Variovorax paradoxus: one gene and its partners. The protein of the gene in region 3 binds, or shares a complex with, the protein of the main gene of each other region. Links are inferred from orthologs where the notes say so. Each region holds a gene or a part of one and is shown on either strand. Other genes may lie near its edges.

Evidence for each region.
Region 1: the proteins of QHG62_RS04065 (region 3) and pnp are in contact, whole or in part, in a cryo-EM structure (PDB 9QH0), measured with the Escherichia coli proteins. The link is inferred for Variovorax paradoxus from one-to-one orthologs.
Region 2: the proteins of QHG62_RS04065 (region 3) and eno are in contact, whole or in part, in a solved structure (PDB 2FYM), measured with the Escherichia coli proteins. The link is inferred for Variovorax paradoxus from one-to-one orthologs.

The regions. Positions count from the first base shown.
Region 1 is NZ_CP123990.1:3,705,327-3,715,178, forward strand. What follows is about bases 151-3,118. They hold pnp (polyribonucleotide nucleotidyltransferase), read right to left. Parts: upstream 2,809-3,118; coding sequence 493-2,808; downstream 151-492. Other genes in these bases: QHG62_RS17860 (NAD(P)H-quinone oxidoreductase), read right to left, coding at 151-410; rpsO (30S ribosomal protein S15), read right to left, coding at 3,024-3,118. Also shown: more of QHG62_RS17860, read right to left, coding at 1-150; more of rpsO, read right to left, coding at 3,119-3,290; QHG62_RS17875 (pyridoxal phosphate-dependent aminotransferase), read right to left, coding at 3,406-4,563; QHG62_RS17880 (branched-chain amino acid ABC transporter substrate-binding protein), read right to left, coding at 4,576-5,865; QHG62_RS17885 (Hsp20/alpha crystallin family protein), read left to right, coding at 5,987-6,358; QHG62_RS17890 (alpha/beta hydrolase-fold protein), read left to right, coding at 6,555-7,313; tRNA (adenosine(37)-N6)-threonylcarbamoyltransferase complex transferase subunit TsaD, read right to left, coding at 7,249-8,310; QHG62_RS17900 (nitrate regulatory protein), read left to right, coding at 8,387-9,667. UniProt on the Escherichia coli protein: Involved in mRNA degradation. Catalyzes the phosphorolysis of single-stranded polyribonucleotides processively in the 3'- to 5'-direction. Also involved, along with RNase II, in tRNA processing.
Region 2 is NZ_CP123990.1:3,320,604-3,330,468, reverse strand. Bases 6,885-9,865 are described here. They hold eno (phosphopyruvate hydratase), read right to left. Parts: upstream 9,027-9,865; coding sequence 7,743-9,026; downstream 6,885-7,742. Other genes in these bases: kdsA (3-deoxy-8-phosphooctulonate synthase), read right to left, coding at 9,386-9,865; QHG62_RS16000 (DUF1330 domain-containing protein), read right to left, coding at 9,054-9,359; ftsB (cell division protein FtsB), read right to left, coding at 7,448-7,726; pnuC (nicotinamide riboside transporter PnuC), read right to left, coding at 6,885-7,347. In the rest of the region: QHG62_RS16055 (ferritin-like domain-containing protein), read right to left, coding at 1-755; QHG62_RS16050 (gamma carbonic anhydrase family protein), read left to right, coding at 793-1,317; QHG62_RS16045 (Hsp33 family molecular chaperone HslO), read left to right, coding at 1,350-2,360; QHG62_RS16040 (NAD(P)-dependent oxidoreductase), read right to left, coding at 2,387-3,250; QHG62_RS16035 (SDR family oxidoreductase), read right to left, coding at 3,285-4,094; QHG62_RS16030 (AraC family transcriptional regulator), read left to right, coding at 4,209-5,009; QHG62_RS16025 (hypothetical protein), read right to left, coding at 5,049-6,026; QHG62_RS16020 (ATP-binding protein), read right to left, coding at 6,026-6,727; more of pnuC, read right to left, coding at 6,724-6,884. UniProt on the Escherichia coli protein: Catalyzes the reversible conversion of 2-phosphoglycerate (2-PG) into phosphoenolpyruvate (PEP). It is essential for the degradation of carbohydrates via glycolysis.
Region 3 is NZ_CP123990.1:854,014-864,732, reverse strand. The notes cover bases 2,780-6,614. They hold QHG62_RS04065 (Rne/Rng family ribonuclease), read left to right. Parts: upstream 2,780-3,171; coding sequence 3,172-6,414; downstream 6,415-6,614. Other genes in these bases: QHG62_RS04060 (heme biosynthesis HemY N-terminal domain-containing protein), read right to left, coding at 6,542-6,614. Also shown: QHG62_RS04085 (S49 family peptidase), read right to left, coding at 1-447; QHG62_RS04080 (Rieske (2Fe-2S) protein), read right to left, coding at 450-821; QHG62_RS04075 (HAD family hydrolase), read right to left, coding at 836-1,507; QHG62_RS04070 (RluA family pseudouridine synthase), read right to left, coding at 1,500-2,612; more of QHG62_RS04060, read right to left, coding at 6,615-7,825; QHG62_RS04055 (uroporphyrinogen-III C-methyltransferase), read right to left, coding at 7,828-8,919; QHG62_RS04050 (uroporphyrinogen-III synthase), read right to left, coding at 8,916-9,689; hemC (hydroxymethylbilane synthase), read right to left, coding at 9,706-10,632; ppc (phosphoenolpyruvate carboxylase), read left to right, coding at 10,714-10,719. UniProt on the Escherichia coli protein: Endoribonuclease that plays a central role in RNA processing and decay. Required for the maturation of 5S and 16S rRNAs and the majority of tRNAs. Also involved in the degradation of most mRNAs.

The DNA of each region.
Region 1 (9,852 bases), 2.8 Mb from region 3 along the record:
CGGTCGAACACGTTGCTCCAGACGGTGAAGAAGGTCTCGGGCAGCGAAGCCGCCTCGATGTCGCTCCAGCCCTTGGGCACCGCAAGGCATTGCGCCACAGGCGCCACGCACAGCTCGGCATAGCCGCCGCCAGCGATCAGCGCGCAGACGCGGTCGCCAATCTTGAAGCCCGCCTCGGCCAGGGCAGCGGCATCGCCCGACACGATCTCGCCGGCCACTTCGAGGCCCGGCAGGTCGGAAGCACCCGGCGGCACCGGGTAGTGGCCCTTGCGCTGCAACACGTCCGGACGGTTCACGCCGCTCGCGGCAACACGGATCAGCAATTCGCCCACGCCGGCCACCGGATCGGGACGCTCCACGGCGCGCAGCACCTCAGGGGCGCCGTACGAAGTGATTTCAATGGCTTTCATGGTCTTTGGCCTGCAACGCCCGTGTCCGGGCGTGGTTAGCAATTAAAAAGTCGGCAACGGCAAAGCTGCCGTTGCGCCCTTCTTACTCTTGCGATTCGCGCGGTGCGTACGGCTGCTCGCCGGCGGGGGCCTGCGGCTGCTCGTTGCGCGGCTGCTGCTGCTCGTTGTTGAAACGAGGCGCACGTTCGCCGCCGCGGTCACCGCCACGGTCGCCACGGTCCGAACGCTCGCGACGCTCGCCGCCGCGATCACCGCGGTCGCCACGGTCTTCACGCGGTGCGCGTTCCTGGAATTCCATGCCTGCCGGGCGCTCGCTCAGGGCCTTCATGGACAGCTTGACGCGGCCCTTTTCGTCCGTCTCGAGAACCTTGACCTTCACGATCTGGCCTTCGCTCAGATAGTCGGTCACCTTCTCGACGCGCTCGTGCGCGATCTGGCTGATGTGCAGCAGGCCGTCCTTGCCGGGCAGCAGGTTGATGAGTGCGCCGAAGTCCAGGATCTTGGTGACCGGGCCTTCGTAGACCTTGCCGATTTCGACTTCGGCGGTGATCTGCTCGATGCGCTTCTTGGCCAACTCGGCCTTTTCCGGATCGGTCGAGGCGATGGTGATGGTGCCGTCTTCGTCGATGTTGATCGTCGTGCCGGTTTCTTCCTGCAGGCCGCGAATGACTGCGCCGCCCTTGCCGATCACGTCGCGGATCTTCTCGGGGTTGATCTTGAGCGTGGTCAGGCGCGGTGCGAACTGCGACACCTCGGTCTTGGCTTCGCCCATGGCTTCCTGCATTTTGCCCAGGATGTGCATGCGCGCCTCCTTGGCCTGGGCCAGTGCGACCTGCATGATTTCCTTGGTGATGCCCTGGATCTTGATGTCCATCTGCAGCGCGGTGATGCCGTTGGTCGTGCCGGCCACCTTGAAGTCCATGTCGCCCAGGTGATCTTCGTCGCCCAGGATGTCGGTCAGCACCGCAAAGCGGTTGTCTTCCTTGATCAGGCCCATGGCAATGCCGGCCACGTGCGCCTTCATCGGCACGCCGGCGTCCATCATCGAAAGGCAGCCGCCGCAGACCGAAGCCATCGACGAGGAGCCGTTCGATTCGGTGATTTCCGACACCACGCGAATGGTGTACGGGAACTCTTCCTTGGTCGGCAGCACCGCGACGAGCGCGCGCTTGGCCAGGCGGCCGTGGCCGATTTCGCGGCGCTTGGTCGAGCCCATGCGGCCCACTTCACCGGTGGCAAAGGGAGGCATGTTGTAGTGGAACAGGAAGCGGTCTTCGTACTCGCCGGCCAGCGCGTCGATGCGCTGTGCGTCGCGTTCCGTGCCGAGCGTGGTCACAACCAGGCCCTGCGTCTCGCCACGCGTGAACAGCGCCGAGCCGTGGGTGCGCGGCAGCACGGAGTTGCGGATTTCGATGGGGCGCACGGTGCGCGTGTCGCGGCCGTCGATGCGGGGTTCGCCCGAGAGAATCTGGCTGCGGACGATCTTCGATTCGATCGAGAACAGCAGGTCGTTGACCTTGCCGGCGTCGAAGGGTTCGCCGCTTTCCTTCAGCGTGTTCATCACGCTGGCGTTGGCTTCGCGCAGGGCTTGCGTGCGGGCTTGCTTGCTGCGGATTTGATAGACGGCGCGCAGCTTTTCTTCAGCCAGGCTCTTGACCTTGGCGACGAAGGCTTCGTCTTCGGCCGGCGGCTGCCAGTCCCACACCGGCTTGCCGGCGTCGCGCACGAGTTCATGGATCGCGTTGATCGCGATGTTGGCTTGTTCATGGCCGAACACCACGCCGCCCAGCATGATTTCTTCGCTGAGTTGCTGTGCTTCGGATTCGACCATCAGCACGGCGGCTTCGGTACCTGCCACGACGAGGTCCATCTGCGAATCCTTGCGGGCGGTCTGGCCCGGATTCAGCACGTACTGGCCGTTGATGTAGCCCACGCGCGCAGCGCCGATCGGGCCGCTGAACGGAATGCCGGAAATCGACAGCGCGGCGCTCACGCCGATCATGGCGGCGATGTCGGCGTCGACTTCGGGGTTGAGCGACAGCGTGTGGATGACCACGTGCACTTCGTTCAGGAAGCCTTCGGGGAACAGCGGGCGAATCGGACGGTCGATCAGGCGGCTGGTCAGCGTTTCGTGTTCGCTCGGCTTGGCTTCGCGCTTGAAGAAGCTGCCGGGGATCTTGCCCGCGGCGTAGGTCTTCTCGATGTAGTCGACGGTCAGCGGGAAGAAGTCCTGGCCGGGCTTTGCCGACTTGGAGGCCACCACGGTCGCCAGGACCACGGTTCCGTCGATGTCGACCACCACGGCGCCACTGGCCTGGCGAGCGATTTCACCCGTTTCCATGACGACGGTCTTGTCGCCCCATTGGAAGGACTTGGTGACTTTGTTGAAGAGGCTCATGTTTGCTCCTGTTTTGATAGCGATTGACCTGTATTCATCACAGGTTCCGCAGGGACGGAGGCTTCTCAGAACACGATGCCATTCCAGCGAAGCTCAGCGGGAACTTCATTGGAATGACACAGCTTCGCTCTGTTTTGGCACTCCGAAAGTGGATCGCGAAGTAAAAAACGCCTGAGCTAGCGGACTAACCCAGGCGTTTTTTCATGCGATTCGGTTTACTTGCGCAGACCCAGCTTGGCGATCAGCGCGGTGTAACGGTCGGCATCCTTGGACTTGAGGTAGTCCAGGAGCTTGCGGCGGCGGCTCACCATGCGCAGCAGGCCGCGACGGCCATGGTGGTCCTTGGCGTGCGTCTTGAAGTGGGGGGTGAGCTCGTTGATACGGGCGGTCAGCAGTGCGACTTGCACTTCGGGGCTGCCGGTATCGTTGGCGGCGCGGGCGTTGTCTTTGACGACTTCGGCCTTGATGGAGGCTGCGATCATGTTGAATTTCCTTGTTCCGGGATGTTTGACTTGCGGTAGGCGCTGGAACTGCCCCTACCGTGCGCCTTGCGGCATGCAAAGCCTCGGGATTATAGCTCGCCCGGGGCTTGCGCGTTTACTGTCTGGATAGCCAGGTTTTCAGGCGCTCCACGCCTTGCACAAGGCGCTGCGGGTCCTTGGAGGCGAAGCACCAGCGCAGCCAGCCTTGGGCTTCCGGGGCGAAGGCGTTGCCGGGGGCCAGGCCAAGGCCAGCCTCGACGACCAGGCGCTTGGCAAGCTCGAGGGAGTCGCCGAAGCCTTCGAGCCGGAAAAAGGCGTACATGCCGCCCTTGGCCGGGGTCACCTGCACACCGGGCAAGGCCGCCAGCAGCGGCACCAGAGTGTCCCGGCACTGCTTCAGGTGGGCAACCACGCGAGGCGTGATCTCCGCGGTGTGCTCGATGGCGGCAACGGCGGCGCGCTGGGTGAACACGCTCGCGCACGAGGTGTTGAACTCGATCAGCTTGCCGATGCCTTCGACCAGCGCGGGCGGCAGCACCAGCCAGCCAAGGCGCCAACCGGTCATGAGAAAGCTCTTCGAAAAGCTGTGCGTCACCACCAGCCGGTCGTCGGGCCTCGAAATGTCCAGAAAGCTCGGAGCGCAACCGTTAGACGTGGGCTCGAAGTAGAGCCGCTCGTAAACCTCGTCGGCCAGGATCCAGGTGCCGGTTTCGCGGCAGTGGTCGAGCACGGCCTGCTGCTCTTCGCGCGTCATGGTCCAGCCTGTCGGGTTGTTGGGCGCGTTGACGATCAGGAGCTTGGTTTTTGGCGTGACGGCCTTTCGCAACGCTGCAAGGTCGAGCGTCCATTGCCCATCGGCGGGTACCAGCGACACCGTGCGCACCACAGCGCCAAGAATCGCAGGCTGCGCCGTCAGGTTGGGCCACACCGGCGTGACCGCAACCACTTCGTCGCCCGCATCGACCAGCGCCTGCACCGCAAGCATCAGCGCGCTCACACCGCCGGAGGTCACGGCAATGCGCGAAGCATCGACCTTGGGATGCAGCTTGCTGGTGTAGCCGGCGATTGCCTCGCGCAGTTCGGGCAGGCCGAGGTTGTGCGCGTAGAAGGTTTCGCCGCGCTGAAGCGAATCGATGGCCGCCTGGCGGATCACCTCGGGCGTGACTTCGTCGCTTTCGCCGAACCAGAAGGCGAGCACGTCGTCGCGGCCGAGACCGGCATTGGCAACCTCGCGGATCTTGGAGGCTTCGAGGTTGTGGATGGCTTCACGCATGAGTTGGTTTTCCTAGCTTCTCTTCATCTTGCAGGTCGTCGGCAGTTCGGCGCGTTCGGGTGCGATGGTCTTGATCACGCGAAAGCCGTAGCCGGAACCTTCGACATCGAACTGCACGCCCGGCCTGCCCTGCCTGTCCATCACGCCGACCACGAGTTGCTGCTGGAACTGATGGTCCGAAGCGCGCATGCGTCCGCGCTGGCCGTAAAGGCTCACGTCGGCCTGTTCGAGGGCACGCGCCACGGCGGCGGCCTCGGCGCTGCCTGCGCGCTCGATGGCTTGCGCCAGCGATTCCACCAGCAGTTGCATGCGCATGTGCACGTAGTCGTCGGCAGGCTTGGGAAAGCGCGCGCGAAATGCGCGATAGAACGCTTCGGACTGGGCCGTTTGCACGTTAGGCAGCCAGTCGGCCACGGCGATCACGCGGCCGATGCCGGCATCGCCGATGGCCGCCGGCGCACCGAGCGCATTGCCGTAGAAGGTATAGAAGGTGCCGTTGAAGCCGCCCTCGCGCGCCGCCTTCACCAGCAGCGTGAGGTCGTTGCCCCAGTTGCCGGTAAACACCGCCTGCGCGCCGCTCGCGATGATCTTGCTGGCGTAAGGCGCAAAGTCCTTCACCCTGCCCATCGGATGCAGTTCGTCCCCGACGATTTCCACATCGGGCCGCTGAACGCCCAGCTGGCGCTTCGATTCACGCAGCACCGCCTGGCCAAAGCTGTAGTCCTGGCCGATGAGGTATGCGCGCTTGAGCGTTGCATCGTCCTTCACCACGTCCATCAGCGCGACCACGCGCATGTCGGCATGGGCATCGAAGCGAAAGTGCCAGAAGCTGCAGCGCTCGTTGGTGAGCACCGGATCGACCGCCGCGTAGTTGAGAAAGATCACGCGCCGCGACGGATCGCGTTCGTTGTTCTTTTCAATGGCATCGACCAGCGCCGCGGCGGTCGCCGACGAGTTGCCCTGCAGCACGATGCGCGCACCGTCGTCCATGGCCGCGCGCAGCGCCGAGAGCGCTTCTTCGTTCTGCCCCTTGCTGTCGTAGCGGTCGAGCTGCAGCGGCCGCGCACCGCCGGGCACGCCCGGCAGCTTGATGCCGCCGCGCGCATTCACGCGCTCCACGGCCCACAGCAGATTGCGAAACACTGCTTCGCCCGTGTTGGCGAAGGGACCGCTCATGCTCTCGATAAGCGCCAGGCGGATGGGCGCCGGCGGCGTTTGCGCTGCTGCGGCAAAGGGGGCCGCGCATAGCGCCAGCGCCGCAAATTTCAAGGCCTTGCGACGCCAAATAAAGGGGGGATTCATTGTCTTGAAACGGTTGCGGCCGCGCCTAGATGTGGTGGCAAGCGGCACTCAGCTTTGAATGGCCGCGCAGTGTAAGGGACACACATTCTTGTCCCCATTGTGTTCATTCAGGAGTTCTTTCATGTTTTTCGCACCCGCCCTTCATACCGCCCGCTTTGCTCCGCGTTCGTACGACCGCGCCTTCGAGCGTTTCGTCAACGAAGCCTTCACCGATGCCCGCAAGTCCCCGCTCGTCGAACAGGACGAAAAGAGCTGGACGCTCTCCGTCGATGTGCCCGGCCTTTCGCGTGAAGACCTCACCATCGGCATCGAAGGTGCCGTGGTCCGCATCGGCAGCAAGGCCGAAGCCAAGCGCCAGTTCAAGGCTGCCTACGAGCTGCCGCAAGACATCGACGCGGGCGCCAGCGAGGCCAAGCTCGAGAACGGCGTGCTCACGCTGAAGCTGGGCAAGCAAGTGCCAGTGAGCCGCGTTTCGGAGCTGCAGATCAACTGATCTTGCAATGCCCACGAGAGGAAAGTGTCGTTAACTATTGTTTTTGACTTTGAAGACGCTCCTTAATCACAATAGGACAGTGAATAACGTCACATCATGTGACGTATTCACATTTTTCTTCTTTCTTCTTCGTGGGCGTCTCGCGGACGCACCGAATCGCTAACGGTGCGGATTCGGGTGCCCAATAAGGCACGCCATGATCACGCACCTCAAGTCAGCCAATGACAACGAACGGTCCGATACGCTCCTGGTTTTCCTGCCAGGCGCCTATCTCAAACCCGACGAATTCGAGCGCGAAGGCTTCATCAGCGCAGTCCAGGAGCGCCACCTGGCCGCCGATTCACTGCTGGTGGACGCCGACGTTTCCTACTACTACGACCAGACGCTCAGCGAGCGCCTGCATGCGGACGTCATCGAGCCGCAGCGCGCCAAGGGCTACAAGTCGATCTGGCTCGTGGGCATTTCCATCGGCGGCTTCGGCGCGCTGATCCACGAACTGTCCAGGCCGGGCTCGGTCGACGGCATCGTCGCGCTGGCGCCTTACCTGGGGCGGCGCGTTCTGGGCGCCGAAATCCACAAGGCAGGCGGCCTGCGCACCTGGCAGGCTCCCACCGGCCCTCAGCCCGACGAGGAAGTCGATCGCAAGCTGTGGCCCTGGTTCCAGCAATACCTGGAACCCCAAAGATCCAAGGACCTGCCGCAGCTGTACCTGGGCTTCGGCCTCAGCGACCGCTTTGCCAGCAACCACAAGCTGCTGGCGGATGCGCTGCCCGAAGGCCGGGTGTTCACCACCGAAGGCGGCCACGATTGGCCGCAGTGGCGCCAGCTGTGGCGCAACATGCTCGACGTGCTGCCGGTGCCTTCGCTCGGCCGCGCGCAGCGCCCCGCTGCTACGCGGGCACCTGCGCCGGCGCCGCGGATGCCATCAGCGAAGCCATGGGCCATCGCGGCTTGACGTCGAAGGCATAGCGCGCGCTGGCCTGCGCCAGGCCCGACTGCAGCCGCATCGCGGCCGCCATCGCGATCATCGCGCCGTTGTCGGTGCACAGGTGCAGCTCGGGGTAGTGCACGCGCACGCCGCGCCTGGCGCAGGCGGCGTTCAGTTGCTCCCGCAGGCTTCGATTGGCGCCCACGCCGCCCGCAACCACCAGCCGCTTGAGGCCGGTCTGCCCGAGCGCAGCCAGCGACTTTTTCAGCAGCACCTCGACGATGGCGGCTTGTGTGGAAGCGGCCAGGTCGGCCTTGCTCGCCTCCAGCCCGTCGCCGAGCTTCTTGGCCTGGGTCAGCACCGCGGTCTTCAGCCCGGCGAATGAAAAATCCAGGTCGCCGCTGTGCAGGAGCGGCCGCGGCAGCTTGAACGCCTCCGCATTGCCCTCTTCCGCCAGTTTGGCCAGCCACGGGCCACCCGGATACGGCAGGCCCATGAGCTTGGCACTCTTGTCGAAAGCCTCGCCCGCCGCGTCGTCGATGGTTTCGCCCAGCAGTTCGTAGCGCCCCACACCGTCCACCCGCATCAGCTGGGTGTGCCCGCCAGAAACGAGCAGCGCCACGAACGGAAACTCCGGCGGATCCGCGCTCAGGAAGGGCGACAGCAAGTGCCCTTCGAGGTGATGCACCCCGAGCACCGGTTTGCCTAGCGCCGCTCCCAGGGCGCACGCCACACCCGCCCCCACCAGCAAGGCCCCGGCAAGGCCCGGCCCGCGTGTATAGGCGACCACGTCGATTTCGGCCAGCGAACGTCCGGCCTCCGCCATGACCGCTTCGGTCAGCGGCAGCACGCGGCGGATGTGGTCTCGGCTGGCGAGTTCGGGCACCACGCCGCCGTAGGCCTGGTGCATGGCGATCTGGCTGTGCAGCGCATGCGAGCGCAAGAGCGGCAGCGCGTCGCCGTGCGACTCAACCAGCGCCACGCCGGTTTCGTCGCAGGAGGATTCGATTCCCAGAAGAAGCATTCGCAGGAGTGTAGGCGGCGCGGAATGCCCATGCGGCACGGATGTTGCAGCACGCCTTTTGCCTCCCCCTCCCACCATGAAATCCGGACTGAATTTCCTGATCGCCGCCAGAAAGTGCGAAATCGACGAGCTCGACCAGCTCGCGCGCACCAGCGACCTGGTCGGGCTGATCGCGCGGCTCGTCCATGCGCTGCAGCGGGAGCGTGGCATGTCCAACGTGTTTCTCGCCTCGCGCGGCGTTCGCTTTGCCGACCAGCGCGACCCGCAGATCGCCGAATGCCTGGCACTCGAACAAGAGGTGCGCGCCGGATTCGACCAGCTCGAAACCGAAGGCCGCCCGGGCGCCACCGCAGGCAACAGCGCCCGCCTCTTCAGCCGCATTGCCTGGGTGCTTCCCGGCCTGGACGGCTTGCCCGCGCTGCGGCGCCGCGTGGCAGCGCTGGAGCTGACGCCCGCGCAGGCGACCGCCGCTTTCGCCAAGCTCGTTGCCGGTCTGCTGGCCGTGGTGTTCGAGGCCGCCGACGGCGCCACCGACCCAGAGATTTCGCGCCTGCTCGTCGCGATGTTCAACTTCATGCAGGGCAAGGAGTTTGCCGGCCAGGAGCGCGCCTTCGGAGCCGCGTCGCTGGCGGTGGGGCGTACCGACGAAGCGCAGCGCCAGCAATGGCTGCACCTCATCGAGCTGCAGGAGCGCTGTTTCCAGGTCTTCATCGACTTTTCGAGCAGCGGCGTGCTAGCGCTGTGGCACCAGGGCCAGTCCGACGCCTTCATGGCCGAGATCGAGCGCCTGCGCCGCATGAGCGTGACCTCGGCCCAGGCGGCTTCGGGGGCCGCGCCCGACGCCCGGCTGAGCCAGAACTGGTTCGACTGCTGCACCCGCCGCATCGACGCCATGAAGACCGTCGAACACCGGTTGGCCGAAGAACTGCGCGAACTCTGCGCCCGCAAGATCGCGCAGGCACGCGGCGAGCTGCAGGAATACCAGCAAGTGCTCGGCACCCTCGCGCCGCAAGCCGAAGGCGCGATCTTCTTCGACGAGACCGGCACCGAGGCCACGGCACCGGCCCAATACGGCCGGCACCTCGAACGCTCGGTGCTCGACATGGTGCAGGAGCAATCGCACCGGCTGCAGGCCATGAGCGAAGAACTCGAGACCGTTCGCGCCTCCCTCAACGAGCGCAAGCTGGTCGAACGCGCCAAGGGCCTCCTGATGGCGCATCGGCGCATGAGCGAGAACGAGGCGCACAAGATGCTGCTGCAAACCGCCATGAACCAGAAGCGCCGCCTGGTGGACGTGGCCGAGTCGATGCTCGCCATGGCCGACTACCTGCCCCTGGACACGACATCGCGGCGCTGAACAGCCGGCCGCATGCGTTCGAAATGGTGCGGCGCACAACAAGCGTGCATCGCACCCACTTTCCGTCTCAGGGCCCCTGCGCACCCACCGGCAATCGTTCTTTTGCTGCCTATTCGATAGCACGGCGATAGCAAAAAACGGCCGACAAAGCTGGCACGCAGTTTGCTGAAGTAGTACATGGACCC
Region 2 (9,865 bases), 2.5 Mb from region 3 along the record:
TCGCGTGCCTCGAAGTTGAAAGGCGGCTTCAGGCGCGGCGCTTCGTAGTGCGCGACCAGCTCCGGATAGGTCAGTTCGGGGTCGCGGCCGGCGCGCTCGCAAAGCCAGCGATACCAGCGGTTGCCGATGGCCACATGGCCCACCTCGTCGCGCAGGATGATGTCGAGAATCTCGACCGCGCGCAGCGCATCGGGGGTGTTGACGCGCTTGAGCTTGGCCTGGATGAGCGGAGTGGCGTCGAGTCCGCGCGCCTCGAGCGTGCGTGGCACCAGCGCCATGCGCGCGAGCACGTCGTCCTTGGTCTTCTCGCACATGCTCCAGAGCCCGTCGTGGCCCGGAAAGTCGCCGTAGCGGTAGCCCATGCCCTGCAGGTGCGCATGCAGCAGCGTGAAGTGCTGGGCCTCCTCGTCGGCCACGCGCAGCCAGTCGCGGTAGTAGGCCTCGGGCATGCCGTCGTAACGCCACACCGCATCGAGCGCAAGGTTGATGGCGTTGAACTCGATGTGGCAGATCGAATGGATCAGCGCGGCGCGGCCCTCGGGCGTGAAGGGCGAGCGCTTTTGCACGGCCGTGGCAGCCACGCGCACCGGCTTTTCGGGGCGGCCCGGCACGCCGAGATCGTCCCCTTCGGTGCGCAGGGGTTCAAGTGCTATGGAATCGGTAGCTGCATGTGCAGCTGTGGCGCGTGTCGCGGCAACCTTGGCTTGAGGGTCGGTCAGTCGCAGCGCGGCCAGCGCGCTCAATCGGGGGTGCATCCCTACAATTCTAGTTTTTGCCCCCGGAGACTCCACGATGGCCCTTTATGAACTCGACGGCGTTGCGCCGCAACTCGGCACCGGCGCATGGGTGGCCGACAGCGCGGAAGTGATCGGCAACGTGAAGTTGGGTGAAAACGCGAGCATCTGGTTTGGCGCGGTGCTGCGCGGGGACAACGAGACGATGACCATCGGCCGAAACAGCAATGTGCAGGACATGTCGATGCTGCATTCCGACCCGGGCAGCCCGCTGACCATCGGCGAGAACGTCACCATCGGCCACCAGGTCATGTTGCACGGCTGCACCATCGGCGACAACTCGCTGATCGGCATCCAGGCCGTGGTCTTGAATAACGCCAAGATCGGCCGCAACTCGATTGTCGGCGCCGGCAGCGTCGTGACCGAGGGCAAGGAGTTTCCAGACAACTCGCTGATCTTCGGTTCGCCCGCCAAGGTCATGCGCACGATCAGCGACGAAGACGCCGCCCGCTTGCGCCACGGCTCCGACCATTACGTACAGAACGCCGTTCGCTATGCGAAGGGCCTCAAGAAAATCGCCTGATTCCATTCAGGCACAACCGAAAGAAATCCGTTTTGAGCGAGCTGCACAAATTCCTGTTCGATGGCCTGCCGGTGCGCGGCGTGATCGTGCGCCTGACAGATGCGTGGCAGGAAATCCTGGCGCGGCGTGCCTCCAACACCACCACCGGCGCCTATCCGCCGCCGGTGGCCGAACTGCTCGGCGAAATGACCGCCGCGGCCACGCTGATGCAGGCCAACATCAAGTTCAACGGCTCGTTGATCCTGCAGATCTTCGGCGACGGTCCGGTCAAGGTGGCCGTGGCCGAGGCCAAGCCCGACCTGAGCCTGCGTGCCACCGCCAAGGTCATCGGCGAGCTGCCGGCCGATGCGCGCCTGCCCGACATGGTCAACGAGAACAACAAGGGCCGCTGCGCCATCACGCTCGACCCGAAGGACAAGCTGCCGGGCACCACGCCGTACCAAGGCGTGGTTCCGCTCTTCGACGACGATGGCGAGAAGCTCGGCAAGCTGAGCGACGTGCTGCAGCACTACATGCTGCAGAGCGAACAGCTCGACACCACGCTGGTGCTGGCAGCCGACGACAAAGTGGCGGCGGGCCTCTTGATCCAGCGACTGCCGGTCAAGGGCGAGGGCAACCTCGAAGGTTCGTCGGGCGGTACTTCCGACAAGGACCACGACCAGGCGAATGAAGACGAGATCGGCCGCAACGAGGACTACAACCGCATCTCGATTCTTGCGTCGACCCTGACGCGCGACGAGTTGCTGACGCTCGACGTCGAGACCGTTCTTCGCCGCCTGTTCTGGGAAGAAAAGCTGCTGCGCTTCGAACCGCAGATGGGCTTGCTCGGCCCGCACTTTGCCTGCACCTGCGGGCGCGAGCGCGTGGCGCAGATGATCCGCGGGCTCGGCGTGCAGGAGGCCGAGGAAATCCTGGCCGAGCGCGGCGACATCGAAGTGGGCTGCGACTTCTGCGGCAAGCAGTACCGCTTCGATGCGGTCGACACGGCGCAGATATTCACGCCGCCTGGCGACCAGGTGCCCGCGAGCCCCGTGGTGCAATAGGTCGCGGGGCCTTTCCTCGCTCCCGCTCAGGCGGGCTGCCGCAGCACCTTGATCATTGCGGCCAGGCGCTCGTTCGCAAAGCCTGCGCCCAGCGCACGGTCGAACAGGCCCATCAGGAAATCCGGAAAGCTCGCATCGAGCTTTGCTTCGCGCGCCTGCTTCACGAACAGCCGGCCCGAGCCCGCGCAGGTGGCCATCGAGCTTTCGGGTTCGCCGTAGCGGCCGGTGTGAATGGCCTCGCCCTCGGCGCTGATCATTTCGCCGAGCACCGGCGAGATCGCACCGATCATCTGCGAGAACTCGTTCACCTTCAGCCCTTCGGATTCACAGATGCGCGCGCCGTGGAAGAACCCGCTCATGGCGCCGAACATGCACGAGAGCGTGGCGAGATCCCAGGCCGCCGAGTTGCCGATGGGCTCGCCCATGTACAGGATGTTTCCTGCAATGGCTTCGAGCACCGGCCGGCAACTGGCCAGCGCGCGCTCTTCGCCGGAAATGAAAAGCGGCGTATCGGGCCGGCCGATCTGGCCGGGCGTGGCGAGCAGCGCGCCGTCGAGGTAGGCCACGCCGCTCAGGGCGGCCCAGTCGTCGCGTGCATCCTGCGGCGTGCCGGTGCTCAACTGCACCAGCACCTTGCCGCGCAGCGCATCGGCCACGCCGGGCGAGGCCAGGATCGACCGGGAGGCCGCATAGTCGGCCACGCAGATCAGCACCACGGGGCTGGCCTGAACAGCGGCGAGGGCGCTGGGCGCGAGCACGGTGCCTTGGTTGAGGATGGGCTTGGCGCGCTCGGCGGTGCGGTTCCACACCGTGAGCGTGTGCCCGGGTTGAAGCGCTCGCGCGAGCGCAATGCCCATGGGGCCGAGGCCGATGAGGGACACGTCGGTCATGTGTTCGTTCTTTCTTTTTGATTGCAATTCAAGTTCAGGCCGCGGCCGGCGTGAGGTTCTGGCCCAGCCCGCCATCGACCGTGAGCCGCGCACCGGTCGTGAAGGTCGCCTCGAAGGCGAAGAAGAGCACCGCGCGGGCCACCTCTTCGGCCGTGCCGTGGCGCCGCATCGGCGTGATCTGGTCGCCCAGGCGGATGAACTCGGCGCGCTCCTCTGCCGTCGCATCGGCGATGCCGAGCGTGGGCGTGTCGATGAAGCCGGGGCTCACCACGTTGACCCGGATGCCGCGTCCCACGAGCTCTGCCGCAAAGCCCGAGGCGAAGGAACGCAATGCGGCCTTGGTCGCGCTGTAGACGCTCAGGCCGTGCATGCCGCCCTTGTCCGCGATGGACGAGGTGACGACGATTGCGCCGCCGGCGCGCATCAGCGGCACGAGGCGCTGCACGGTGAAGAACGGGCCCTTGGTGTTGATCGCGAAAGCGCGGTCGTAGCCGGCTTCGGTCACCTGCTCGAAGGGCTCCAGCGTCGAGATGCCCGCGTTGATGTGCAGCAGGTCGATGTGGCCGAGCTTTTCGCGGGCGAGCGCCGCGAGTGCGTCGATGTCGGCCAGCGAGCCCGTGTCCGAGGCTACGACATGGGCACGAGGCCCCAAGGCGCGGCGCGCGGCTTCGAGGTTCTTCGGGTTCAGGCCTGTCACGAGCACTTCGGCACCGCCTTCGAGCAGCGCCTGGGCGGTGGCCAGGCCCATGCCGATGGTGCCGCCGGTAATGACGGCCTTCTTGCCAGCGTATTTGTTGTTCGCAGGGATGTGCATGGATCGGGGGTCTTGAGTGGTTGTGTTCATGGCAGCGGATGATCCGGAAAGCGGCCGACCCGGTCGCGCACATTCGGCCGCGGTGCAGCACGAACGGACGCAGGCGCGCGAGCATGCTTTGCCGGCGCGCCGGATAATTGCCCGATGAGCGATCACGCCCCCTCCGACACCCATCTGAACGTGCACGTGCGCCACACGCCCGGCGGCGTGGTCGGCTTCGAGGCCGTGCCCGACCACCGCATCAAGGTGCATGCGGGTGCGCCCGTCAACGGCGCCTGCAAGCTGCACAAGTTCCGCTACACGCGCGGTGACATCGACATCCTGCCCGCCGGCAGCTCCGACGTCTGGCACGAGGACGCGGCCAGCACGTCGCTGGTGGTGCACATGCCGCCTTCGCTGCTGCGGCGCACCGCCGACGAAATGGGCCTGCCGGCCGACCGTGCGAGCCTGGCAGAGCGCCATCAGCTGCGCGATGCGCATATCGAACATATTGCTTGGGCACTCGACGCCGAACGGCGCGCCGGCTTTCCCAACGGCACTCTCTACGCCGACAGCCTGGGCACCGCGCTGGCGGCGCACCTGCTCGGCGGGCACCGGCTCCATGAAACGGCGCCGGTGCAGGGGCTCACACGGCCGCAGTTGCGCCGCGTGACCGACTACATCGAAACCCACCTGGAGGGCGATCTCTCGCTGGCCAGGCTGGCCGAGGTGGCGGGCCTGAGCGCGTCGCACCTGAAGACGCAATTCAAGCGCTCCACGGGCCTGCCGGTGCACGAGTACGTGGTTCACCGGCGTGTCGACCGTGCGCGCGGCCTGCTGGTGCGCAGCGGCATGGCCGCGAGCCAGGTGGCGCTGGAAAGCGGCTTTGCGCACCAGAGCCACATGGCACGATGCATGCGCCGTGTGCTCGGCGCCACGCCCAGCGAGGTTCGGCGCGCCGGCTAGGCCGCGCTGCCAGTCATAGGCGCCCAGCGGGCGCGTCGATCAGCGCGGAACCGCGTCGTCGAAATCGCTGAACGAGATATCGGGTGCGCTCGTGTTGTGGCGCGAAGGCAGGCTGCGCCCAAAGCGCATTTGCGTGCCGCTCAGCGTCTTCACTTCAGGCAAAGGCAGCACCTGCTCCGCCGCATCGGGAGATTCCCGCCACCGCACTTCGCTCACGTCGGCGTTGTCCGCCGCAACGTACATCGAGCGCAGCACCGCAAAGGGCCGTGCATCGGCGGTCGGAGTCGAGAGCCTGACATCGAGCGCGGTGCGCGCGCGGCTGATTTCGGACACCTTGGCGACGGCGCTGCCGCCCCTGGCAAAGCGCAGGTGAATGGCCAGCGGCTTGGGCACGATGCGGATCGATGCGATGTCGACCACCGGCCGGCTGCCTTGCTCGACCGGGCCGAGCAGGAACGACGAGCCATACACGCCGTCGCCGAAGCGTTCTTCCGGCAGCGGCTTGATGCGCCAGTAGCCGTCTGCGGGGTAGAGCACCAGCGCCTCGAGCACCTTGCCTTCTTCCTTGCGGAAGATCTGCAGCAGGTGAAAGCCGCGGTCGGTGCGCGCACCCACGCGCACCGGCACCTGTTGCGGGCGCCAGAAGCTGGGCAGCGTCATGCCGACGATGCGCCACTGCGCGTCGTCGAGCAGCACCACGCGGCGCGGCTTGAACTTGTGCGCGGGATCGGTAGGGTGCGCACCGCCGTCGAAGTTGCAGCCCGAAAAGTCGGGCGCGGTGACGTCGTTGCCGATGCTGCCCAGATACGCCGGCTGCAGCGCCTCGATGCGCATGCGCCGGATGCCTTCGCCGCGCAGCACCAGCGAGACGTTGTCTTCCTCGGCGCAGGCGGTCGTCGTGGTGGCGTTTTCCACGGTGGCGGCAACCGGTGCCGCCGCAGCGGTGCCGGCTGCCAGCAGGGCCGGGCCGACGAGACAAAGAAGACAGGCGAGACGAGAGAAACCAAGCGGGAACATCAGATCTCCGAACGGGGGTTTGGCGGGTTGTCGCGGCGGCCGAGCAGGTCGCTGAACAGACGATGTTCGCATTCCGGGTCGGAGCATTTCTCGCAAGGCCATGACCAGGAGGTGGGTTTCGCGTCGCCGCGGCTTCCCCGTGCCCGGGCCTGGCCCTCGTTGCCGGCGATGGAGTTGATGGCGTTCCATGCATTGGAAAGCCTTTCGCCGCCGGTGCCATGCACCACGGCGAATGAGAGTCCGGCGCCCGAAAGCGCCGCGCGCACCAGCGTGTCCGTCGGCTCGCGCGCGTGGTCGCCGTCGCGCAATGCGTCGGCAACCCAGGGGATGTCGAGCGCAGTCAGCAGCGTGATGGCGTAGCGCCGCTGTGCGGCGAGCGCATCGGCGTAAAGGGAGGTGTCGCCGAACAGCTGCTCGCTGTACACGGCAGTCATGAGCGCCGTGGTGTCGGCCACCACCACGCCCGAGGCCGCCGCGGCGTCGATGCGGCGCGTCTGTTCGTCGGCGATGGCGCGCTGCTCGTCGGGGCGAGGCGTGCGGCCTTCGCGCTCGCACCACTCGCGCAGGTACTCGGCCACCAGCGTGGCCGCAATGCCGCGCTCCTGCAGGCGCTGCGTGAGCGCGCGCGCGAGTTCAGTCTTGCCCGTGCTCTCGGCGCCGAGCAGCGCAATGACGCAGCCGGTGGGCAGCGTGGGTGTCATGCGCGCGCAGCCTCGCTCTGCATGCGCGAGCGCCATGCAACAAAACCCGCCACGCTGAGCGCCGCGAACACAGCGTAGAGCCCGACGGTGAGCCACAGGCCCTTATGGATGAAAAGGCCCACGCTCACGATATTCACCGCCAGCCACACCAGCCAGTTCTCGATGAACTTGCGCCCCAGCAGGAACTGCCCGACCAGGCTGAGCCCGGTGGAAAAGCCGTCCCACCAGGGCACGTCGCTGTCGGTGAAGCGGTGCAGGAAGAGGGCGACCGCTGGCCATGCCACCGCGCAGGCCACTAGCGCAAACGCAATGCCGCGCGGCGAAAGCCGGCTGACCCGCAGTGCGCTGCCGTCAGCCCGATGGCCTCGCAGCCACTGTGCCCAGCCCCAGAGCGCGACGATAGCGAAGAACACCTGGAGCGAGGCGTCACCGTAGATTCGCGCCTCTGCAAACACGGCCACGTAGAGCAGCGAGCTGACGATCGCGAGCGGCCAGCCCCAATGGATTTCGCGCATGTTGCAGCCGACCATGGCCAGCGCCAGCACGGCAGCCACGAGTTCGAGCCAGCTGACCGGAGAGCCCCAGAGCGCAAAGGCGGGGGCCGAGAAGAACTCGGGCATCAGCGGAGTCAGGCGTCGAGCGCCGCCGGGCCGCCCCAAGGCGCGAGCGGCCCCCTCGGGGGGCAGCGAGGACACGCAGTGCCGAGCGTGGGGGCCATATTCAGTGGGTCACTTGAACGAACACTTCGTTGGGCTTGACCATGCCCAATTCTTGTCGGGCACGCTCTTCGACCATTTCGAGCCCGACCTTGAGGTCGTTGACCTCGGAGGCCAGCCGCTCGTTGGTGACGGCGGCCTTGGCATTGGCCTCTTTCTGCGCAGCCAGCTTGGTCTGCAGCTGCGACACATCGCGCACGCTGCCGCGCCCGTTCCACAGCTGCCACTGCAGGACGACCAGCAGCAGCAACAGCACGATGGGTGGAACGAGGCGCGAGCGCATGCCGCGGAGCCGGGCGCTACTTCAGGTTGTAGAACGCGCCGCGGCCAGGGTAGCTGGCGATGTCGCCCAGGTCTTCCTCGATGCGCAGCAGCTGGTTGTACTTGGCGATGCGGTCGGAGCGCGAGAGCGAACCGGTCTTGATCTGGCCGGCGTTGGTGCCCACCGCGATGTCCGCAATGGTGCTGTCTTCGGTTTCGCCCGAGCGGTGCGAAATGACAGCCGTGTAGCCCGCGCGCTTGGCCATCTCGATGGCGGCGAAGGTTTCGGTCAGCGTGCCGATCTGGTTGATCTTGATCAGGATCGAGTTGGCAATGCCCTTGTCGATGCCTTCCTGCAGGATCTTGGTGTTGGTGACGAACAGGTCGTCGCCCACCAGCTGCACGCGCTTGCCGAGGCGTTCGGTGAGCAGCTTCCAGCCGTCCCAGTCGCCTTCGTGCATGCCGTCTTCGATGCTGATGATCGGGTACTTGTCGACCCAGGTGGCCAGCATGTCGGCCCAGTTGCCGGCCGACAGCGTGAGGTTCTCGCCGGAGAGCACGTAGTTGCCGTCCTTGTAGAACTCGCTGGCTGCGCAGTCGAGGCCGAGCGCAATCTGCTCGCCCGCCACGAAGCCGGCCTTGTCGATGGCTTCGAGAATCAGCTGGATGGCCGCTTCATGGCTTTCGACGCTGGGTGCGAACCCGCCTTCGTCGCCCACCGCCGTGCTGATGCCGCGGTCGCCCAGGATCTTCTTGAGTGCATGGAACACCTCGGCGCCGTAGCGCACGGCTTCGCGGAAGCTCGGGGCGCCCACGGGGATGATCATGAACTCTTGCAGGTCGAGGCTGTTGTTGGCGTGCGCGCCGCCGTTGATGACGTTCATCATCGGCACGGGCAGCTGCATGCCGCCCATGCCGCCGAAATAGCGGTACAGCGGCAGGCCCGATTCTTCGGCCGCGGCGCGCGCCACCGCCATCGACACGGCGAGCGTCGCGTTGGCGCCCAGGCGGCCCTTGTTGTCGGTGCCGTCCAGGTCGATCATCGTGCGGTCGAGGAAAGCCTGCTCGCTGGCGTCGAGGCCGAGCACGGATTCCGAGATCTCGGTGTTGATGTTCTCCACCGCCTTGAGCACGCCCTTGCCGAGATAGCGCTTCTTGTCGCCGTCGCGCAGCTCGATGGCTTCGCGCGAACCGGTCGATGCGCCCGAGGGCACGGCCGCGCGGCCCATGGTGCCCGATTCGAGCAGCACGTCGCACTCGACTGTGGGATTGCCTCGGCTGTCGAGGATTTCGCGGCCGACGATGTCTACGATTGCACTCACTTATTGCCTTTCGTTTTGAACTGAATCTCAGACCGGGGCGGAAACGCCCTCGACCAGAACCATATTGAAGAATTCGGTCGTTCCGGCGCGTTTGGCGCGCGCGGCACGGTACAACTCGTCGTCGTAGAAAGCCTTGGCCTTCTCGTAGCTGGGAAAGCGCAGCATGGCGATGCGCGCGGGCTGCCAGTTGCCTTCCAGGGTTTCGAACTGGCCGCCGCGCACAAGGTACTCGCCGCCCGCCGCCTTTACCGCGTCGGGCGCAATAGCCATGTACTGCTTGTACTGCTCGGGGTCGGTGACCTTCATGTCGACGATGATGTAGGCGGACGCCATGTGTTCTCCAGTCTTGTTGTTGGGGCTCAGTTGAAAGAGTTTTCCAGGAAGCCGTTTTTCTTGGCGATGCGGTCCAGTTCGAGCAGCGTTTCCAGCAGTGCCTTCATGTGCTTGAGCGGCACGGCGTTGGGGCCGTCGCTCAATGCCTTGGCGGGGTCGGGGTGCGTTTCCATGAAAACGCCGGCCACGCCCACCGCAATGGCAGCCCGTGCCAGCACCGGCACCATTTCGCGCTGGCCGCCCGAGCTCGTGCCCTGGCCGCCCGGCAGCTGCACCGAGTGCGTGGCGTCGAACACCACGGGTGCGGCAGTCTCGCGCATGATGGCGAGCGAACGCATGTCCGACACCAGGTTGTTGTAACCAAAGCTCGCGCCGCGCTCGCAGGCCATGAAGCTGTCTTCGTCGAGCCCCGCTTCCTTGGCGGCCGCACGCGCCTTGTCGATCACGTTCTTCATGTCGTGCGGCGCAAGGAACTGGCCCTTCTTGATGTTCACCGGCTTGCCCGA
Region 3 (10,719 bases):
GATGCCGGCCTGCACGGGGCTTCCGCCAGGCGAATTGATGAGTAGCACGATGCCCTTGGCGCCCTCGTCCTCGAAGGCTGTTTTCATTGCAGCCACGACGAATTCAGCACTCGCATCGCCGCCATTGGCAATTTCGCCCTTGATCTCGACGACGGCCGTGTGGGCCGTGGTCTTGGCGGTGCTCGGCGTGCTGCGCGACATTGCGAGCCAGACCAGGAAGATGAAGAAGGCGAGCCACGAAAGACGCGTGAAGGTCTTCCAGCGGCGCGCGGCCTTCTGTTCGTTCAGGGAAGCGAAGGCGAGCTTCTCCAGCGTTGCACGTTCCCATCCGGGACGCTGCGTGGGATCTTTGGCCATGTTCTTCGGCGCGCCCTGCGAGGACGCAATGGGAGTGGCCGGCTCAAAAGGATCAAAACCTTCAGGTTCCGTGCGGTTCGGGTCGGTCATTGTCAAAAAGTCAGGGGATGGAGGTTCCAGGCAGTATGCCAGTGCACCACGCCGTCACGTTCGCTGAGGGCGATCTTCACGAGGCCGCCGCGGCACGGGCCGCCGGCGCACTCGCCCGTGTCCGGCTTGTAGACCGCGCCGTGCGTGGCGCAGAGCAGCCACTGGCCGCTGTCGTCGAAGAAGCGGTCGGGCTGGAAATCCATTTCCATGGCCACGTGGCTGCATCGGTTCAGGTAGGCGTGCGGCTGCCCTTCGAAGCGCACTGCAAAAGCACGGCAGGTTTCGCCGCCGTAGACCACGTCGAAAGGTACGGCGAGGCTGCCTTCGACCAGGTCCGAGGCGTTGCAAAGGGGAATGGGCTCTTCTTCGCTCATCGCAAGATCTTCGCTCAGGCGTTGTCCAGGAGCCAGGCCTCGAGGCTGGCCACCGAATGGGCAACGAACAACGGCTTCAGCTCGTCGAAGCTTTCGGGTTCGTGTGCGCCGTAGCTCACGCCCACGCTCGCGCAACCGGCGTTGAGCGCCAGCTGCAGGTCATGCGTGGTGTCGCCGATCATCAGGGTGCGTTCGGCCGGCACCTCGAGTTCTTCCATCAGTTCCAGCAGCATGCGCGGATGCGGTTTGCCGAATGTCTCGTCGGCCGTGCGCGAAGCGTCGAAGCGGTCGCGCAGCGCGACTGTCTTGAGCGCTTCGTTCAATCCGCGGCGCGATTTGCCGGTAGCCACGGCAAGCTTGTGGCCGCGCGCGCGCAGGGCGTCGATCATCTGGAGCACTCCGTCGAAAAGCACCAGGTCGTCCTGGTGCTGCAGGTAGTGATAGCGGTAGCGCGCGCCGAGTTCGGCGTATTTTTCCTTCGGCACATCGGGCGCCGCACGCGCCAGGGCCTCGGCCAAGCCCAGGCCGATGACCCAGGCGGCGTCGTTTTCGCTCGGCTTGGCGCCGCCGACGTCGATCACCGCCGCCTGGATGCAGCGCACGATGAGCCGGGTGGAGTCGTAAAGCGTGCCGTCCCAATCGAAGGCGATCAGGTCGAAGCGCAGGGGGCGGGAAGAATCAGTCATTGGCCGTGGGAGTGGGATGTTGGGCAAGCGCCTCGAGCGCCTGCGGCGGCATCAAGCCGTGCAGTTCAGGCGGCAAGCCGGCCTGCAGCGCCACGCGCTCGCCGGTCGAGGGATGGCTGAACTGCAAACGCCAGGCATGCAGGAACATGCGCTTGAGGCCGAGTTTTTGCAACGCGCGCTGGCGTTCGAAGTCGCCGTACTTGTCGTCACCGGCAATCGGGTGGCCGGCCGAAGCAAGGTGCACGCGAATCTGGTGCGTGCGGCCGGTCTTGATGGTGACCGCCAGCAATGACAAAGGCGTGGCATCGCCGGCCAGCGTGAGCCGCGCCAGCACCCGCACCAGCGTGACGGCGCGCATCGCGTCCGGATGGTCCTTGGCGACCACGCGCACACGACGCTCGCCGGCGCCTGCGCCATCACCCGGCAGCAGGTATTTGGCAAGCGGCGCATCGAGCACCTTCTTGTTGGCGGGCCAGGCGCCCTCGACCAGCGCAAGATAGGTCTTGCCCGTTTCGCGGTCGCGGAACTGGTCTTGCAGCGCCACCAGTGCGCTGCGCTTCTTGGCCACCAGCAAAATGCCCGAGGTCTCGCGATCGAGCCGATGCACCAGCTCCAGGAACTTGGCGGCCGGCCGCGCGGTACGCAGCTGCTCGATCACGCCAAAGCTCACGCCGCTGCCGCCATGCACCGCCACCCCGGCCGGCTTGTCGATGGCCAGCACCGCGTCGTCCTCCAGCAGCACCGGAAATTCGCGCGGCGGCGCGGGCGGCGTGGCGCCTTCTTCGGCGCGGGCAGATATGCGCACCGGCGGCAGCCGCAGCACGTCGCCCACCTCGATGCGGGTTTCGGCCTGCGCCCGCCCCTTGTTGATGCGCACCTCGCCCGACCGGATGATCCGGTAGACGTGCGTCTTGGGCACGCCTTTCAGGTGGCGGAACAGGAAGTTGTCGAGCCGCTGGCCCGCGGATTCCGCATCCACGGTAATGAATTTGATGGAGGCGTGCGGCGCCCCCGCACCCTCCGCGGCTTTTTGAGCCGCGGGATCCGGAACTGCGGGATTTGGAGCGGCCGCGGGGCTTCGCTTCGCACCTATAATGTTTTTCACCAGCGCGGTCGTGTAAGTGCTTGATTAGACAGAAGTTTAGATCACTGCAGTCAAACGCCCAGGACAACGCTGCGAGGTCGATGCCGCTTTGGCGCCGAGACTGCAAACCCCGCGCAATTGCGCAAAGTGGCAGACCCTGCACCCAAGTCAAGCCGACACCCACGAAACACCGATACGGAATACCCAGCCTGCAGCTTCCAAGCTGCCGGCGGATCGAAGCGAGTCCCTTGTGTTGATGCTGCTGATTCAACTGTGCCTGCGTTGGCCCACCTGGCTTTTGCCAGCGGCCTCAGGCATTGAGTCATCCGCACCGCGCGCCACCATTGCGCAACCAGCTATCAATAAGATAGCTGCTCAACACCGAATCTGGCTCGCGCCCATCCACGCGCCCCCACCCCGGCTGTCTTCTTGAACTGACGTTCAAGAGGCCTGTTCGCGCTTGCCGCGGCAGTGACAGCATCCGGGGCCAAGCGGCAATTCCCCTCGTTTCGCGGGCGTCGTCCGTGCATCGTTGGCCCGTCATGGGCCTGTAGAACGATACATATAAGGACAACGCATCATGAAGCGGATGCTGATCAATGCCACGCAGGCCGAAGAACGCCGCCTGGCCATCGTCGACGGGCAAAAGCTCCTCGACTACGAAATCGAGATCGAAGGGCGCGAACAGCGCAAAGGCAACATCTACAAGGCCGTCGTCACGCGCGTCGAGCCCTCGCTGGAAGCCTGTTTCGTCGACTACGGTGAAGACCGCCACGGGTTCCTGCCGTTCAAGGAAATCTCGAAGCAATACTTTGCCGAAGGCGTTTCCGCCAACCAGGCACGCATCCAGGACGTCATCAAGGAAGGCCAGGAACTGACCGTCCAGGTCGAGAAGGAAGAACGCGGCAACAAGGGCGCGGCCCTCACCACCTTCATTTCGCTGGCCGGCCGCTATGTCGTGCTGATGCCCAACAACCCGCGCGGCGGCGGCGTGAGCCGGCGCATCGAGGGCGACGACCGCGCCGAGCTCAAGGAGGCGATGGACCAGCTCGAGTACCCCAAGGGCATGAGCATCATCGCGCGCACCGCCGGCATCGGCCGCTCGGCGCCCGAACTCCAGTGGGACCTGAACTACCTGCTCAAGCTCTGGAGCGCCATCGACGGCGCGGCCAAGGGCGGCAAGGGCGCCTTCCTGATCTATCAGGAATCCTCGCTCGTCATTCGCGCCATTCGTGACTATTTCAATCACGACATCGGCGACATCCTGATCGACACCGACGACATCTACGACCAGGCGCAGCAGTTCATGGCGCACGTCATGCCCGAGCATGCCGCCCGCGTGAAGCGCTACCGCGACGATGCCGCGCTGTTCAGCCGCTTCCAGATCGAGCACCAGATCGAATCGGCCTACGCCCGCACCGTGCAGCTGCCCTCGGGCGGCGCCATCGTGATCGACCACACCGAGGCGCTGGTCTCGGTCGACGTGAACTCGGCCCGCGCCATCAAGGGCGGCGACATCGAAGAAACCGCCACCCGCACCAACCTCGAAGCCGCCGACGAAGTGGCCCGCCAGATGCGCCTGCGCGACCTGGGCGGCCTGATCGTCATCGACTTCATCGACATGGACGAGTCGAAGAACCGCCGCGAAGTCGAAAGCCGGCTGCGCGACGCGCTTCGGCAAGACCGCGCCCGCGTGCAGTTCGGCTCGATCAGCAAGTTCGGCCTGATGGAAATGAGCCGCCAGCGCCTGAAGCCGGCGCTCAGCGAAGGCTCGTCGATCCCCTGCCCCCGCTGCGGCGGCTCGGGCCACATCCGCGACACGGAATCGAGTGCGCTGCAAATCCTGCGCGTCATCCAGGAAGAGTGCCTGAAGGACAACACGGCCGCGGTGCATGTGCAAGTGCCGGTCGAAGTGGCGTCGTTCCTGCTGAACGAAAAACGCCCCGAAATCGCCAAGATCGAGCTCAAGCAGCGCGTCACCGTGCTGATGGTGCCCAACAAGACGCTCGAAACGCCGAACTACAAGCTCGAACGCCTGAAGCACGACGATCCGCGCCTCGACCACATCGAAGCCAGCTACAAGATGGCCGACGAGATCGAAGACCCGACGGCCGTTACGCGCCGTTCGCAGGAACCCACCAACAAGCAGACGCCGGTCATCAAGGGCGTGCTGCCCGACGCACCGGCGCCGGTGGTGCCGCCCAAGCCCGAAGCCGTGCGCGCGCCCGCCGTTGCGCCGGCACCGGTCGCGCCGCCCGTGGCAAGCGCACCCGCGCCGGCCGAAATGGGCTTCTTCGCCCGCATCAAGAGCTGGTTCGGCGGCACGCCGGCACCGGCGCCCGCACCGGCCGTGATTCCCGTGGAAGCGCCGAAGCCCGCGCGCCGTGATGGCGGCCGGGGCGGCCGTGACGGCGAAGCACGCGGAACCCGCGATGGCGAACAGCGCCGCGGTGGCCGCGGCGGCGAAGGCCGCAGCGAAAACGGTGCCCGCTCCGGCGGCCGCGACGGCGACCGCCGCGGCGGTCGTGGTGGCGAGCGCCGCGGCGAGGGACGTGAAGGCCGCGAAGGCCGCAGCAGCGAACTGCGCAATGACGCCGCACAGCAGCCGCGTGAACAGCGCGAGCCCCGCGAACAACGCGAACCCCGTGAAGCACGCGGCCCGCGCGAAGGCGAACAGCGCCGTGGTGGCCGCGGCGAGCGCCGCGAAGGCGAAGGCCGCGAAGCACGCCCCGTTTCGGCCGACCTGATCGACGGCAACCTCGACGCGCAGCAGCTCGCACCCGGCGCCACTGTCGGCAATGACGAAGGCGCATCGGCAGAACGCGCACCGCGTGCCCGCGGCGAACGCCGTGAACGTGGCGAGCGCGGCGACCGTGCTGATCGCGGCGAACGCAGCGAACAGCGCAATGGCAGCGATGCACCGCGTGAGGCCTCGGGCAACGACAACGCCGCCGCACAAGACGATTCGCAAGCCGAACGCGCACCGCGCAACAGCCGTGAAGAACGTGGCCAGCGCGGCGAGCGCAACGACGGCCGCCGCGAACGCCGTGGCGAAGGCCAGCCGCGTTTCGCAAACGGCGAAGCGCAGGGCGAAGCACGGGCACCTGCCGACGAGGCAACAACTGCCATCGCTTCAGGCGCTGAAGGCGAAGGCAATGCCAACGAGCAGGCACCGCGACGTGACGGCGAAGAGCGCCGCGGCCGTTCGCGTGACCGTTACGGCCGTGATCGCCGTGAACGCGGCCCGCGCGACGAAAGCGAAGCCAACGTGGCTGGCGCATCGGCCGACAACGCATTCGCGGCCGAGCCGAACGAAGCCCGCGCTGCAATGCCCGAAGAAGAAACGCGCGCACCCGCACCGCGGAGCTACTTCGACCGCCCTGCAGCGGCGCCTGCACCCGTTGCTGCTCCGGTGGCACCTGCGCAAGCCGTTGCACCTGTGGAAGTTGTTGCACCGGCGGCAACCTTCGCTCCCGCACCCGTCGTGGCGCCCATCGCCGTCGAGAAGAGCACCGGCAGCAAGCCCGCCGCCAACGGCCGTGCCCTGCTGCCGAAGGTGCAGCCCTTCGAACTGCCGCTGAACGAACTCGCGCAAATCGCCGAGAGCTCGGGTCTGCAGTGGGTCAACTCGGATGCCGAGCGCATTGCGCAGGCCCGCGCCGCCATTGCGGCCGAGCCGAAGCCGGTGCACGTGCCGCGCGAACGCCCGCCTGCCATCACGCTGGACGAAGGTCCGCTGGTGCTGGTTGAAACCCGCCGCGAACTCAGCGCGATGACGCTGCCTTTCGAGAAGGCATCGACCGACGCTCAAGGCGTGAACTGAAGACGCTCAGGCCCTCGGGCCTGACAGCAATAAAAACGGCGCCAATTGGCGCCGTTTTTTTATGGGGAACGAAGGGAGCCTGCCTTCAGCAACGACCCGCAGCAGCCGCTACGCCGCAAGCAAATGCTCAGGCCTTCTCGACCTGCGCCGCCCTCTTCCACGCTGCTGCAGCCTGCTCCGCGTCTCCACGGGCCTCGGCCAGTTCGGCCAGCGCAAGCCATGCACGGCGATAAAGCTCCGTGTCCTGCAAACCCAGGCCCGCTTGCATGAGCAACTGCTGGGCCTTGCCCCACAGCTGCCGCTTCATGCAGGCCATGCCGGCAAGGTATTGCAGGTTGGGATCGCTCGGGTTGTTGCGTTGCGCCGTTTCAATGCGGGCGAGCCAATCGGCATCGACCGAATCGAGCCCCGCCTCGAGCGCGCGTGCCAGCCTTACGCGCAATGCGTCGCCCAGGCCGCGCGGCTGCGAGACCATGCGTTCCCATGCCGGCAGCAGCCACCCGCGCGCCAAGGCAAGATCGCCGCGCAAGGCCACCATGCGCTGGGCGGCGTGAATGGCCACCTCCGGCATTTCACGCTCGGCCGCATCAAGCTCCCCCCATGCACGGAGCAATTGCGCCGGGTCATGCGCACTGCCCAATAGTTCGGTGGCCAGTCCACGCACGATGCTTTGCGCTGCGGCATCGGAAAAGGCGCGATGTTTGGCGAGCAGGCGTGCGGTTTCCAGCGCTTCAAGCGTACGCCGGTCCTGGCGGGCTGCTTTCAGGCGAATGCGCAATGCGAGCGTTCGCCGCTGCACGCCTTGCGGCAGTTCTTCGAGTCGGGCCAGTGCGCCTGCGGGATCGTGGTCTTCGAGCGCCCAGCGTGCAGCACGCAGCTGCACGCCCTCGCGCGTCTCGGGGCTTGCCAGCACAGTCCGGTCGACGCTTTCATTGAGGGCCTGCTGCAGATGGGCATCGCGCGCCGGCCGGTCTTGCAATGCCTGCGCACTTTCGGCGGCCAGCAAATGCGAGATCACGCGGACCTGCTGCGCTTGCGGCAAGCCGGCACCCAGGGCCGCAAGCGTTTTCTCTTGCACCAGCGCGGCTTGCGCGGCCTTGCGCGCACGCGAGAAACGGCCTGACAGCAACTGCACCATGGCGTCGAGCAAAGCCGAATGCAGCGTGCGTTCCTTTTGCTGCAGCCGCCATTGGCGCGCCTGGGTCGGAAGAGAGAACAGCGCCGCCAGGCCGCGCAGCGCCAGATGCAGCAACGCGAACGCGCCCAAGAGGATCACCAGCACCAGGTTCAGGGAAAGATCCACGCGCCACGGGGGCCAGAACACGGTGATCGTGCCCTGGTTGTTGCCTGCGAACAGCGCCACCGCCGCGGCGATGGCGAAAAGCGCCAGAAGCCAGAGTGCCGCCCGCATGATCAGCGCCCCGCCGCTGCGGTTGCCAGCGCGGCCAGCGTGTCGTCGATGCGCGGAGGTTCGGAGGTCTTCACCTGTGCCTGGAGCTGCTGCAGCAGCGTGGCGGCCGCTTGCGTGCGCCGCGACGCGGGATCGAAATAGCGGTTCAGCGATGCAGAAACCGTGGCGAGGTCGGTGCGCGCGGCATCCACCTGCCGCGACAGCAGGGAAAGCCGTGCGTTGAGCAGCTTGAGCTTGAGGTTCTCGCGCAGAAAGTAGGTCTGGTCGGGCGCCAGCAGCACCGCCTCCGGCCTTTCGATGCGGCCAACGCGCACCAGCGATCGCAGTTCGGCGCGCACTGTCAACAGCGCCCGCTCCCACCAGGCCGCGTCGGCTGGAATGGGCTCCGGCTGCCAGGCATTGGCGCCGGATCCACGCATGGCCACGGCGTTGAGCGGCGGCAGGTCATCCACGCTGCGCATCAGTTCGTCGAGTTTCTGCAGCGCCTCGCCGCTGTCGGCACTGGCGCTGCTGCGCAGGCGGTCGGCGTCGCGCTGCATGGCGCGCTGCAGCGGTGCGAGTCTGGGCTGCGCGGCGCGCGCGATGCGCAGATCGCCGGACTTGAGTGCCGCCAGCAAAGGCTCCACGCTGCCAGTAACCTGGGCTTGCTGCAGCGCCAGCCGCACGGCCGATTCGATGTCGACCACCAGGTTCTCGTCGCGCGAACGCGAGAGGCTTTGCATGAGTTCTTCGAGCTGTGAACGCTGCAGCGCAACCTCGGCGACACGGGTTTCGGTGAGGGCAGCGCGCGCGGCGGTGTCGCGCACGGTGTCCATGGCCTGCCGCGCGAGCGTGCGCGCCTCGAGCGATTGCGCCTGCGCTTCCGCGCTCTGGCGTGCCAACTGCTCCTGCATGCCGCTGACCTTCTGCCAAAGCGCAATCGCAATGGCCAGTGCTGCGAGCGACACGACGGCCAGCAGGCCCAAGCCGATACGAGAGAGCGTTCTTGCGGCGGCCGCCAGCGCTTCCGGCGACTGCGGCGCCGCGAGCGTTGCGGGCACCGGCGCGGCGGCAGTTGGGGGGGACAAGTCGTCGGACGGAGACGCGGCACTCATGAGAAGGATTCTATCGACGCGATCAACGCCTCACGCTGGGGACTGCACACGCGCACCGCTCCGAATCCCGCGGCGCGCGCGGCCTCGCCGATGCGTGCGTGCGTTGCCACCGCGCTGGCTGCCTGCCAGCCGGTCGTGGGCATTGCCAGCCGCAAATTGGAGATCGCCTCCGAGCTGCTGAACAGCCAGACCGCACGCCCTTCTGCACCATCGAGTGCGAGCGCGCGCTCCTCGTCGCCAAAGGAGGGCGGCAGGCGGCGGTAGGCGACCACCGTGTCGCGCAATCCATGCGCCGCATCGATTTCGTTGGCGAGCCAGTCGCGCCCCTTGGGGTTGCCGGCCGCGTCGCCGCCGCGCACGATCAGCACGCGCACACCCGCCGAAACCTGCTCTTTCACCCGTTCCCACAAGGCTTCGGAGTCGAAGCTCGCGGCATCGGGCGGCGGTGCGTCGATGGCTTCGTCGGGCACGCCGGCGCGCCGAAGGGCACGCGCCGTGCCGGGGCCGGTGGCCCAGAAGCGCGGGCGCGCCGCAACAGCATTCTTCTCGGCATGGAAAAAGAAGTGCTCCACCGCAGCCGCGCTCACGAACATCAGTGCGGCATAGTCTGAAAGTCGCCGCCAGGCGGCCCGCAGGGGCTCAGCGTCAGCGGCCGGTTCGATGACGATCAACGGCAACGCCGCCGCAACCAGCCCCGCAGCGCGAAAGTCGTCCACCCACTGCGCGGCCTCGCGCGCCGGCCGCGTGACGATGACGGGCTTGGAAGCCATCTGTGTGCGGCCGCGCTCAGTGCGCGCCAGCGTCGCGCAGCAGGTCCGCGGCCCGTTCGCCGAGCGCGCCCGCCTGCGCGAAATCGGCCGCTTCGGCCTGGGCGTGAATCCGCACCAGCGGCGCGTTTCCTTCGGGGTCGCCCCAGGCGGCGTCGATGCGCAACATGCCGTCCCCCTGCCAACGCGCATGCGCCGCCAGAGGCATCGAGCAGCTGCCACCCATCGAGCGGCTCACCGCGCGCTCGGCGGCGGTGGCCAGCCAGTCGCTGCGGTACGACAGCGGTGCGAGCAATGCAATCAGGTCGGCGCGGTCGGCCCGCACCTCGATGCCGAGTGCGCCCTGCCCTGCGGCCGGCAGCATGGTGTCGGGATCGAACGCAACCCGGATGCGCGATTCCAGGCCAAGCCGCTTGAGCCCAGCGGCCGCGAGCACGATGGCGTCGTACTGGCCTTCGTCGAGCTTGCGCAGTCGGGTGTCCAGGTTGCCTCGCAGCGGCTCTATGCGCAGGTCGGGCCGCATAGCGCGCAGCAGCACCACGCGCCGCAGGCTGGAGGTGCCGACGACTGCGCCCTGCGGCAGTTCGTCCAGCGAGGCATAGCGGGGCGACACCAGCGCGTCGCGCGGGTCTTCGCGCTCCAGCACGCAGGCCAGCACAAAGCCCTCGGGCAAATCCATCGGCACGTCCTTGAGCGAATGAACCGCGATGTCGGCGCGGCCTTCTTCCAAGGCGAGTTCGAGTTCTTTCACGAAGAGGCCCTTGCCGCCCACCTTGCTGAGCGACTTGTCCAGGATCTGGTCGCCCCGCGTGGTCATTCCCAGCAGGCTGACCGTGTGGCCTCTTTCTTGCAGCAGCGCTTGCACGTGTTCGGCTTGCCACAGGGCCAGCCGGCTTTCGCGCGTGGCGATCACGATGTTGCTCAAGATCGCTCCCAAAAAGTACATGTTTCAGACCGCCGGAATGCTAGCATGTTGCGCCGCAGCAACGCAGGCGACGTCTCCTTTCTAGTCCAGGAAAAACATCGAATGAAA